DNA from 4 places in the Streptomyces sp. NPDC088097 genome. Region 3 is predicted to be linked to each of the others. Evidence: riboswitches for the same ligand, from Rfam matches in the RefSeq annotation. Region 3 holds a riboswitch; each other region holds the start of a gene.
The links. A riboswitch is a leader RNA that binds a small molecule or an ion and turns the genes downstream of it on or off. The one in region 3 is predicted to bind cobalamin.
Positions count from the first base shown of each region.

Region 1 (2,188 bases), on a different contig from region 3:
GGGCGCGCTGTGCGGCGGTCCGCTGCGCGTAGGGCTGCGAGCGCCGTCCGTCGGCGTCGGTGATCGCGGCGGTCCGCGCGCGGACGGCCGGGTCGTGGGTCAGGGCGGAGGAGGCGCGGGAGGCGAGGTCGGCGCGGTTGGCGGCGAGTTCGGCCGCGATGGCGCCGGTGCCCTGGGCCAGTCCCCGGGCCAGGGTGGTGATCTCGCCGGTCTTCTGGCGGGCGAAGGCAAGCCAGCGCCGGAGCTGCGGATCGATGTCGCGTTCGGCGGCGGCGTCCAGCGGGACGTGCAACAGGGAACAGGACGCGGCGACGTCCACCCGGTCGGCGAGACCCAGGAGCGTGCCGAGGGTGGTCAACGCCTTCTGGTGGTCGTTGATCCAGATGTTGCGGCCGTTGACCACGCCCGCGACCAGGCGCTTGCCGGGGAGGCCGCCCACCGCGGCGAGGTCGGCGAGGTTCGCGGCGGCGGCGTCGGTGAAGTCGAGCGCCAGGCCTTCGACGGGGGCGGCGGCGAGCACCTGGAGGGCGTCGCCGAGCCGTCCGAAGTACGAGGCGACCAGCAGCTTCGGGCGGTCGCCGGCGCTCCCGAGGTCGCGGTAGGCGCGGGCGGCGGCGTTCAGGTCCGCCGGGGTGCGGTCCTGGACGAGGGCGGGCTCGTCGAGCTGCACCCATTCGGCGCCGGCGGCGCGCAGGTCGGCCAAGACCCGTTCGTAGACGGGGAGCAGCCGGTCGAGCAGGGTCAGCGGCTGGAAGTCGTCCGCGACGCCGGGGGCGGGCTTGGCCAGCAGCAGGTAGGTGACGGGGCCGACGAGGACCGGGCGGGCGGTGTGTCCGAGGGCCAGGGCCTCCTTCAGCTCGGCGACCTGCCGGGTGGAATCGGCGCTGAAGAAGGTGTCCGGGCCGAGCTCGGGAACCAGGTAGTGGTAGTTCGTGTCGAACCACTTGGTCATCTCCAGCGGGGCCACGTCCTGCGTTCCCCGGGCCATCGCGAAGTAGCCGTCGAGGGCGTCGGCGGCGACCGCCGCGCGGTGGCGTGCGGGGACCGCGCCGACCATGACGCTGGTGTCCAGGACGTGGTCGTAGTACGAGAAATCGCCGGTCGGCACTTCGTCGATGCCGGCGTCGGCCAGCTGCCGCCAGTTCGAACGGCGCAGGTCGGCCGCGGTCTCCCGGAGGGCTTCGGCGCTGACCCCGCCCTTCCAGTAGCCCTCGACGGCCTTCTTCAGCTCCCGGTTCCGACCCTGGCGGGGGTAGCCGTACACGGTGGCTCGTGCTGCCGCGGCTGCGGGCTTCGATGTCACGGAACTCTCCTTCGCGAGATGTGTCCTGGACATCCCGGAGACGGGACGCGGACGCGAAGGAACGACAGAACGGGCGGCCCACATCGCGGAGGGAAGCCGCGCGTGCCGCTCGCTGTGTACGCCGACCCGCCCACGAGGTCACCGAGATTTCCGCACGCGAAACGGTCGCGTGCGGGCAACGGGCAGGTCTTCGGACTCGCGGGCACGCAGGCCACGGGGGCCGGCACCTACTGGCCGTCGCTTCCCAGACCCGTCCCGGGTCCAGTGCTCATGACGGCGGTCGTTCCCACTCACCGCTGCGGGGCAGTCCCGGATTCCCACCGGGTTCCCTCTTACGACGCACCCCGCCTGGCGGACGGGGGCGAACCAGCTGCACCGACCACCCTAAAGCGAGTGATCACCCACTGGCGACCCCCGCCTACCGTCCGAAGGCCGAAACCGGCCGCTCCGACGGAGGATCCGTCCGAATCTCGCGGTCCCGCAGGGCCGCGAGGCCGCGAGGCGGGGGCGCAGCGAGTCGACGTGCGGATGAACTTCGGCGGCGCGTCCGGTCCGGGATCGCCGCTCGCGTTTCGGCGGGTGCCACACCCGTTTGAAAGCGGCGGGACGGTGCAGACGATGCGATGAGAACGGCTGGACACGACGAGGTAGGAGAAGCGTCATGGGCATCATCGCTTGGATCTTGATAGGGCTGCTCGCGGGCGCCATCGCCAAGGCTCTTATGCCGGGCAGGGACCCGGGCGGCATCATCATCACGATGCTGATCGGCATCGCCGGTGGTCTGCTCGGCGGTTGGCTCGGCAAGGTCATCTTCGGTGTCGACTCCATCGACGGCTTCTTCGACGTCTCCACCTGGATCGCGGCCATCGTCGGCTCGGTCATCCT
Region 1 covers NZ_JBIUTJ010000003.1:102,550-104,737, reverse strand. Annotated here, with positions in the region: gene metE (5-methyltetrahydropteroyltriglutamate--homocysteine S-methyltransferase) at 1-1,303, opposite strand, end outside; cobalamin riboswitch at 1,488-1,638, opposite strand; gene ACIOD1_RS10545 (GlsB/YeaQ/YmgE family stress response membrane protein) at 1,965-2,188, shown strand, end outside.
Region 1: another riboswitch for cobalamin. It lies ahead of metE (5-methyltetrahydropteroyltriglutamate--homocysteine S-methyltransferase); the one in region 3 lies ahead of ACIOD1_RS08320 (ABC transporter substrate-binding protein).

Region 2 (2,188 bases), on a different contig from region 3:
ACCGTAGTAGGCGTACTGGCCCTGCTCGTTCAGGATCGAGGAGCAGGCGTAGAGCCGCTCGATCACCTGCTTCATGACGGAGCTGTTGTCGCCCAGCCAGATGGGCCCGCAGAGCACGAGGATGTCGGCGTCCATGATCCGGCTGTAGAGGACCGGCCACTGGTCGCTCTCCCACCCGTGCTCGGTCATGTCCGGCCAGACACCGGTGGCGATGTCGTGGTCGACGGCCCGGATCAGCTCCGTCCGGGCGCCCGCGGCCTCCATGACGGCGCGGCTCTTGGCGATCAGCCCCTCGGTGTTGCTGGTCTCGGGCGACCGTTTGAGCGTGCAGTTCACGAAGACGGCGGAGAGGTCGGAGTAGTCGGGGCCCGAGGGCTCCTGCGAGGCCCGGGGGTCCGGGGAGTCTGCTGGCACGCTCCCACCCTGCCCACCGCCGCCCGCCCCCGCCACCGCACCGCACCCGCACGGGCGAGGGCCGGCCGTCACGGGCGCCGGCAGCCACGGGGGGCCTGCCGCCACGGACGCCCCGGGAGGGCCGGGTTGGTGCCCGTACGCGCGGCCGACTAGGGTCAACGGGCCTTGGTGTTCGGGAAGCCGGTGGAAAACCGGCGCGGCCCTCGCCACTGTGATCGGGAAGTCCGGCTCCACTCCTGCGGGAAGCCACTGGGCCCGCGCGGGAGACCGCACGGACCCGGGAAGGCGGAGCCAGGGCATCAGTACCCGTCAGCCAGGAGACCGGCCGAGGCGCGTCGTCCATCCACGAGGTGCTGGAGAGGTCTCTCTACTCATGCATATAGCCGAGGGGTTCCTGCCCCCCTTGCACGCGGTCGCCTGGGGCGCCGCTTCCGCCCCGTTCGTCGTCCACGGCGTACGCGCCCTCACCCGCGAGGTGAAGGCCCACCCGGAGAGCACCCTGTTGCTCGGGGCGTCCGGAGCGTTCACCTTCGTCCTGTCCGCGCTCAAGATCCCCTCGGTGACGGGCAGCTGCTCGCACCCCACGGGGACGGGGCTCGGCGCCATCCTGTTCCGGCCGCCCATCATGGCGGTGCTCGGCACGATCACCCTGCTGTTCCAGGCCCTGCTGCTGGCGCACGGCGGGCTCACCACCCTCGGCGCGAACGTCTTCTCGATGGCCATCGCCGGGCCTTGGGCCGGCTACGCCGTCTACCGGCTGCTGCGGAAGTCCGGGGCGCCGCTGATGGTGACCGTCTTCTTCGGCGCCTTCTTCGCCGACCTGGTCACCTACTGCGTGACCTCCGTCCAGCTGGCGCTGGCCTTCCCCGACGCGAGCAGCGGCTTCGTCGGCTCGCTGGAGAAGTTCGCGGGCATCTTCGCCCTCACCCAGATCCCGCTCGCGGTGAGCGAGGGGCTGCTGACCGTCCTCGTGATGCGGCTGCTGATGCAGTCCAGCAAGTCCGACCTGGTCCGGCTCGGGGTCGCCCGGCTCACCGGCGGCAAGCAGGAGAAGACGGAGGCGGCGCTCTGATGTCGAGGAACGCGAAGATCAACACCCTGTTGCTGCTCCTGGTCGCGGCGCTGGCCGTGCTCCCGCTCGCGCTGGGCATGGGCGACGGCAAGGAGGAGCCGTTCGCCGGCGCGGACGCGCAGGCGGAGACGGCCATCACCGAGCTGAAGCCCGACTACGAGCCCTGGTTCTCCCCGCTGTACGAACCCCCCTCCGGGGAGATCGAGTCGGCGCTGTTCGCCCTCCAGGCGGCCTTGGGCGCGGGCGTGCTCGCCTACTACTTCGGCGTGCGCAAGGGACGCCGCCAAGGGGCCGCCGCCGCTGCGGCCGCCGACGCCGCATCCGACACGGGCGCCGCCCGGACGGCCGTCGCCGGCGCCCCCGCCCCGGCCGCGCCGGAGGCCTAGCCGGTGCTGCCCATCGACGTGGCGGCCCACTCCAGCCGCTGGCGGGGCCGCCACCCCCTGGAGAAGGCACTGCTCGGGCTCGGGCTCACGGTCAGCGCCGTGTGCCTGCCGCCCTGGCCCGGCGGTCCGCTGGTGGCGGCCGCGACCCTGACCGTGCTGCTCGGGCCGGCCGGGGTCGCCGGTCGGCAGCTGTGGCGGGCCTTCCGGGTCCCGCTGGGCTTCTGCGTGACCGGGGCGCTGCCGCTGCTGGTGTCGGTCGGCGGCCCGGCCGGTTTCCTCTCCCTGGCCCCCGACGGGCCCCGGCACGCCGCCGAGC
Region 2 covers NZ_JBIUTJ010000001.1:86,222-88,409, forward strand. Annotated here, with positions in the region: gene ACIOD1_RS00370 (flavodoxin family protein) at 1-414, opposite strand, end outside; cobalamin riboswitch at 564-759, shown strand; gene ACIOD1_RS00375 (energy-coupling factor ABC transporter permease) at 788-1,486, shown strand; gene ACIOD1_RS00380 (energy-coupling factor ABC transporter substrate-binding protein) at 1,486-1,872, shown strand; gene cbiQ (cobalt ECF transporter T component CbiQ) at 1,876-2,188, shown strand, end outside.
Region 2: another riboswitch for cobalamin. It lies ahead of ACIOD1_RS00375 (energy-coupling factor ABC transporter permease); the one in region 3 lies ahead of ACIOD1_RS08320 (ABC transporter substrate-binding protein).

Region 3 (2,188 bases):
GCCATGGCGGAATTCGCTTGGGCCGGAGTGGTGTTGACCGTCAGGGCCATGGCCCCAAGAATGGAACCGGTTCCAGCAAGAAATCCGCGTCGGGAGACACCCTTGGATACCTTGCTGTGCAGGGATTTGTCACTCATGTGATCTTCCTCACTCTCCGATGGAGTGGAACAAGTTCTACTGTCGAGCGTCAGCTAAGTCACTACATACGACGAGGTAACTTCCGGCTGATTCCGCCTCCTGGGGCCCTGGTTCCTCCTGCGCCCCTGGCGCTCTCGGCGGGTGCGGGTGCGGGTGCCGGTGCCGGTGCGGGAGCGCTGCCTGCTTCCGGCCGGGCCCGGACGCACGTCCGCCCCACCGGGCGCTGTCCCCTGGCGGAGCCGAGGGGGCCGGTGGGGCGGGATCGTACGGCTGCAGCCCTGCAGCACCCCCGCAAGTCAGGGAACTGCTCGCGGATGATGGGCCCACGCTAGGCCCCGCCACTGACAGCGGGCCCGGCGCGCGGGCGCGACGACCGGCGGGTCGCAGGCGATTCTCTCCGCCGAGGTCTCGCCGTCGCGGACCGCGGCCGTCGGCACGGCCCCGCGCCGCGCACCGGCCCCGCGCCGCGCACCGGCCCCGTGAGCGGCGCGCTTCCCGGTGTGCGCGTCTGGCAGACTTGGCCGGGTTGTCCCGGGCGGCGCAGGACAGGAAACCGGTGTGAATCCGGTGCGGTCCCGCCACTGTGACCGGAGGTACCCGCCCGCGCGGGGCCCCGGGAGTCAGACACTGACGCGCCGCCTCTCCACTTCGACCGGGGACGAGGATCCCCCGGAGAGGCCTCGCCATGTCGCGTTCCCGCGCACCCCTGAGCTCGTTCCTGCCCCTCGCTCCCCTCGCGCTCCTGATACCGCTGGTCGCGTGCGGCGGCCCGTCCGGAGCCGGGAGGGCCACCGCCGACGGGCGGGCCGCGCCCGGGTTCCCGTACACCGTCACCAACTGCGGGGTCAGCAGCACCTATCAGGCGCCGCCCGAGCGCGCCGTCACCATGAACCAGCACGCCACCGAGGTCATGCTCGCCCTCGGGCTCCAGGACCGGATGGCCGGCACGGCCTACCTCGACGACTCCGTACTGCCCGCCTACCGCCCCGCCTACGACAAGATCAAGGTGCTGGCCGAGGAGTACCCCTCCAAGGAGGTGCTCCTCGCGGCCGACCCCGACTTCGTGTACGGCGGTTACGCCAGCGCCTTCGACAAGGCTCAGGGCCGCGACCGCGCGGGGCTGACCGCCTCCGGGATCGACTCCCGGCTGAGCGTGGAGTACTGCACCTCCGGCCCGGTGGGCCTCGAACAGCTGAAGACCGAGATCACCGAGGTCGCCCGGACCTTCGGGGTGCCCGAGCGCGGAGAGGCGCTCATCGCGGACGAACAACGCCGTGTCGACGCCGTCACCGCCCGGGTGAAGGACGAGGCCAAGCCGACCGTCTTCGTCTACGACTCCGGCGAGGCCTCCGCCTTCACCTCCGGCGGCAAGGGCATCGGCGACCGGATCGTCTCCCTGGCCGGGGGGACGAACGTCTTCGCCGACCTCCAGGACACCTTCGGTGACGTGTCGTGGGAGAAGGTCATCGAGCGCAAGCCCGAGGTCGTCCTCATCTACGACTACGGCGGCACCACCGTCGAGGCGAAGAAGCAGCGCCTGTTGAACGACCCGGCCCTGGCCGAGGTTCCCGCCGTGAAGAACCGCCGGTTCGTCGTGCTCCCGCTCTCCTCGGCCGTCCTCGGCGTACGCGTCGCCGAGGCCGTCGAGTCCCTGGGCCGGCAACTGCACCCCGACGCCGCGTGAGGCGGCCGAACACCGTCGCGGTCCTCGTCCTCCTCGCCGTCGCCCTCGCCGCCTCGGCCGTGGCGGGCCTGGCCCTGGGACCCGTACGCATCGCACCGGGCCGGGTGGTCGACATCCTGCTCGCCGGACGCGGGGCGAAGGGCGGGGCGTTCGCCTCCATCGTCTGGGACGTACGGATGCCGCGCGTGCTCCTCGGCGCGGTCGTCGGCGCCGGACTCGCGGTCGCCGGAGCCGTGCTCCAGGCCCTCGTGCGCAACCGGCTCGCCGACCCCTTCCTGCTCGGGGCCTCCTCCGGAGCCTCGGCCGGGGCAGTGCTGGTCATCGTGTTCGGGGCCGGGGCGGGCGTGGCCGCCGGGTCGGCCACGG
Region 3 covers NZ_JBIUTJ010000002.1:521,971-524,158, forward strand. Annotated here, with positions in the region: gene ACIOD1_RS08315 (GMC oxidoreductase) at 1-137, opposite strand, end outside; cobalamin riboswitch at 646-788, shown strand; gene ACIOD1_RS08320 (ABC transporter substrate-binding protein) at 824-1,822, shown strand; gene ACIOD1_RS08325 (iron ABC transporter permease) at 1,819-2,188, shown strand, end outside.

Region 4 (2,188 bases), on a different contig from region 3:
GGCGTGCTTGGACAGGCGCGCGACCTGGTGGTAGCGGTCGTAGATCGAGTCCAGCTCGTCCAGCGGGGAGTCCAGCAGGTAGCAGGAGGACATCTGCGGGTGGCGGGTGCCGGAGTTGAAGAGCGTGGGGGAGGACGGCAGGTAGTCGAGGCGGCTCATCAGCCGGTAGAGCGAGGCCACTTCCTCGACGGCCTGGACCGTCTCGTTCTCGGCGAGGCCGCAGGCCACGCGCAGCATGAAGTACTGCGGGGTCTCGATCACCTGGCGGGTGAGGGGGTGGCGCAGCAGGTAGCGGCTGTGCAGGGTGCGCAGGCCGAAGAAGCCGAAGCGGTCGTCGGCGCCCTCGGCGAGCGCGTGCTCGACCAGGGCGTTCAGCCGGTTGGCGTGCAGGGCGACGAACGCGGCGGTGCGGTCGGCGATCAGGCCCTCGCGGTGGCCGACGGCGACCGACTCGGCGAAGGAGGTCGAACCCTGGCCCGCGGCCTCGTCGGCCACGGCCAGCGTGAGCAGGCGGGCGGCGAGGCGGGAGTACGCCGGGTCCTCGGAGATCAGCCCCGCGGCGGCCTCGGTGGCGAGCCCCCGCAGTTCGGCCTCGTCCGCGACGGCACTGCGACCGCGCAGGGCGGAGGCGGCGACCCGACCCGGGTCGGTGTCGGGGAGGTCGGCCGTCAGCTCGGTGAGGGTGCGCAGGAGCGCGGCCCCGGGACCTTCAGCTGTGGGCTGGTCGGACTCGGCGCGCGGTGCGGCAGGCGCGATGGTCACGGGGGGAGCTCTCCCTCACTCGGCCCGGTCATCGGCGGGGCGGGGCGCGAGCGGGCGCATGCGGGCGTGGCAGGTACGCGTACACCACCGCATGGCGTCCACCGGCCCAACCGCGAGGCCCGGACGTGTCGGCACCCGGTTCGGTCGAGCCGGGCGCGCTGTCGGCAGGCCTTCGGACTTGGGGGTACGGCAAAAGCCGTACTCCATACCGTTGCGGGACAGTTCCGGATTCGCACCGGATTCCCCTGCGGCGACAGCAGCCTTGAGCATACATGTGGGGGCGCCCTTGCGTGGTAGCCCCCACATGTAGTGTCGGCCCTCGCTCAGCGTGTCCTCACAGCTCCATGCGGTACGTGAGCAGGGTCAGGCCCGGGACGGGCGCCCAGTCCCGTTCCGGGGTGCGGACGAAGCCGAGTCTCTCGTAGATCCGCTGGGCTCCGGTCATGCCGCGCTGGGTCGAGAGGACCAGGTGCGTGACCCCCTCCAGACCCCGCGCGCGGGCCGCGCAGGCGCGCACCAGGGCCTCGCCGGCGCCGCGCCCACGGGCCTCGCGGGCGACGGCCAGCATCCGGAACTCGGCTTCTCCGGGGCCCGCGATGTCGGCCAAAGGGCTACCGGGCGGGGCGAAGGTCACACCGCCCAGCAGGGCGTCGGAGTCGGCGTCGGTGTGGGAGTCGGTGTCGGAGGGGGCGACGGCCACCAGCACCTCGCCGTCGGCCGCGCGGGCGGCCACGTCGCGCAGGACGCCCGCGTAGAACGCCGCGTCGGAGTCCAGCAGTCCGTCGCCCACGTACGCCTGTGCGGTGATCTCGCCCAGCTCTTCGTATTCGGCCGGCCGTGCCGCCCTGATCGCGATGTCCATGGCCCGAGTGTGCAACAGGGCCCCGCCGGAGTGCGGCGGGGCCCTGTACGGGCGGTTCAGCGGGCTGTCGGCGGGTGGTTCGCAGGCCGCCGGGGCCGGTCGATCAGCAGCAGCGGAAGCCCTCGCGGGGGTCCGCCTCGCGGGCGTCGGTGCGGGCCCGTTCGAAGGCGCGCCGGGTCGGAACCTCGGCCCCGGGGTCGTGCGCGCGGGTGTGCGCGACGTGGCGGTCGTACGCCGCCTCGCCCGAGAACTCCCGTACGAAGTACCGCGCCTTCGCCAGCGCCGCGCGCACCCGGCGCGGAATGCCCGCCGAGGCCGACGCGGATGCGGATGCCCCGCCCCCGCTCACGCGACGGGTTCCTTCACCCGGCCGCCGCCCGCGTCCAGGCCGGCCGCGGTGAGCTCGGCCTTCTCCTCGGCGGTCGCGACCAGTCCGGCCGGGGCGATGATCCGGGACTCGCTCCACGGGACCTCGGAGAGCTTCACCGAGGCGGGGTCGGAGATCGCCTTGAAGCAGGTCCGGGCCGCGTCCAGGAGCACGATCACGATCAGGACGGCGAACAG
Region 4 covers NZ_JBIUTJ010000001.1:318,371-320,558, reverse strand. Annotated here, with positions in the region: gene ACIOD1_RS01405 (ribonucleoside-diphosphate reductase subunit alpha) at 1-762, opposite strand, end outside; cobalamin riboswitch at 908-1,042, opposite strand; gene ACIOD1_RS01400 (GNAT family N-acetyltransferase) at 1,097-1,624, opposite strand; gene ACIOD1_RS01395 (YbdD/YjiX family protein) at 1,728-1,928, opposite strand; gene ACIOD1_RS01390 (carbon starvation CstA family protein) at 1,970-2,188, opposite strand, start outside.
Region 4: another riboswitch for cobalamin. It lies ahead of ACIOD1_RS01405 (ribonucleoside-diphosphate reductase subunit alpha); the one in region 3 lies ahead of ACIOD1_RS08320 (ABC transporter substrate-binding protein).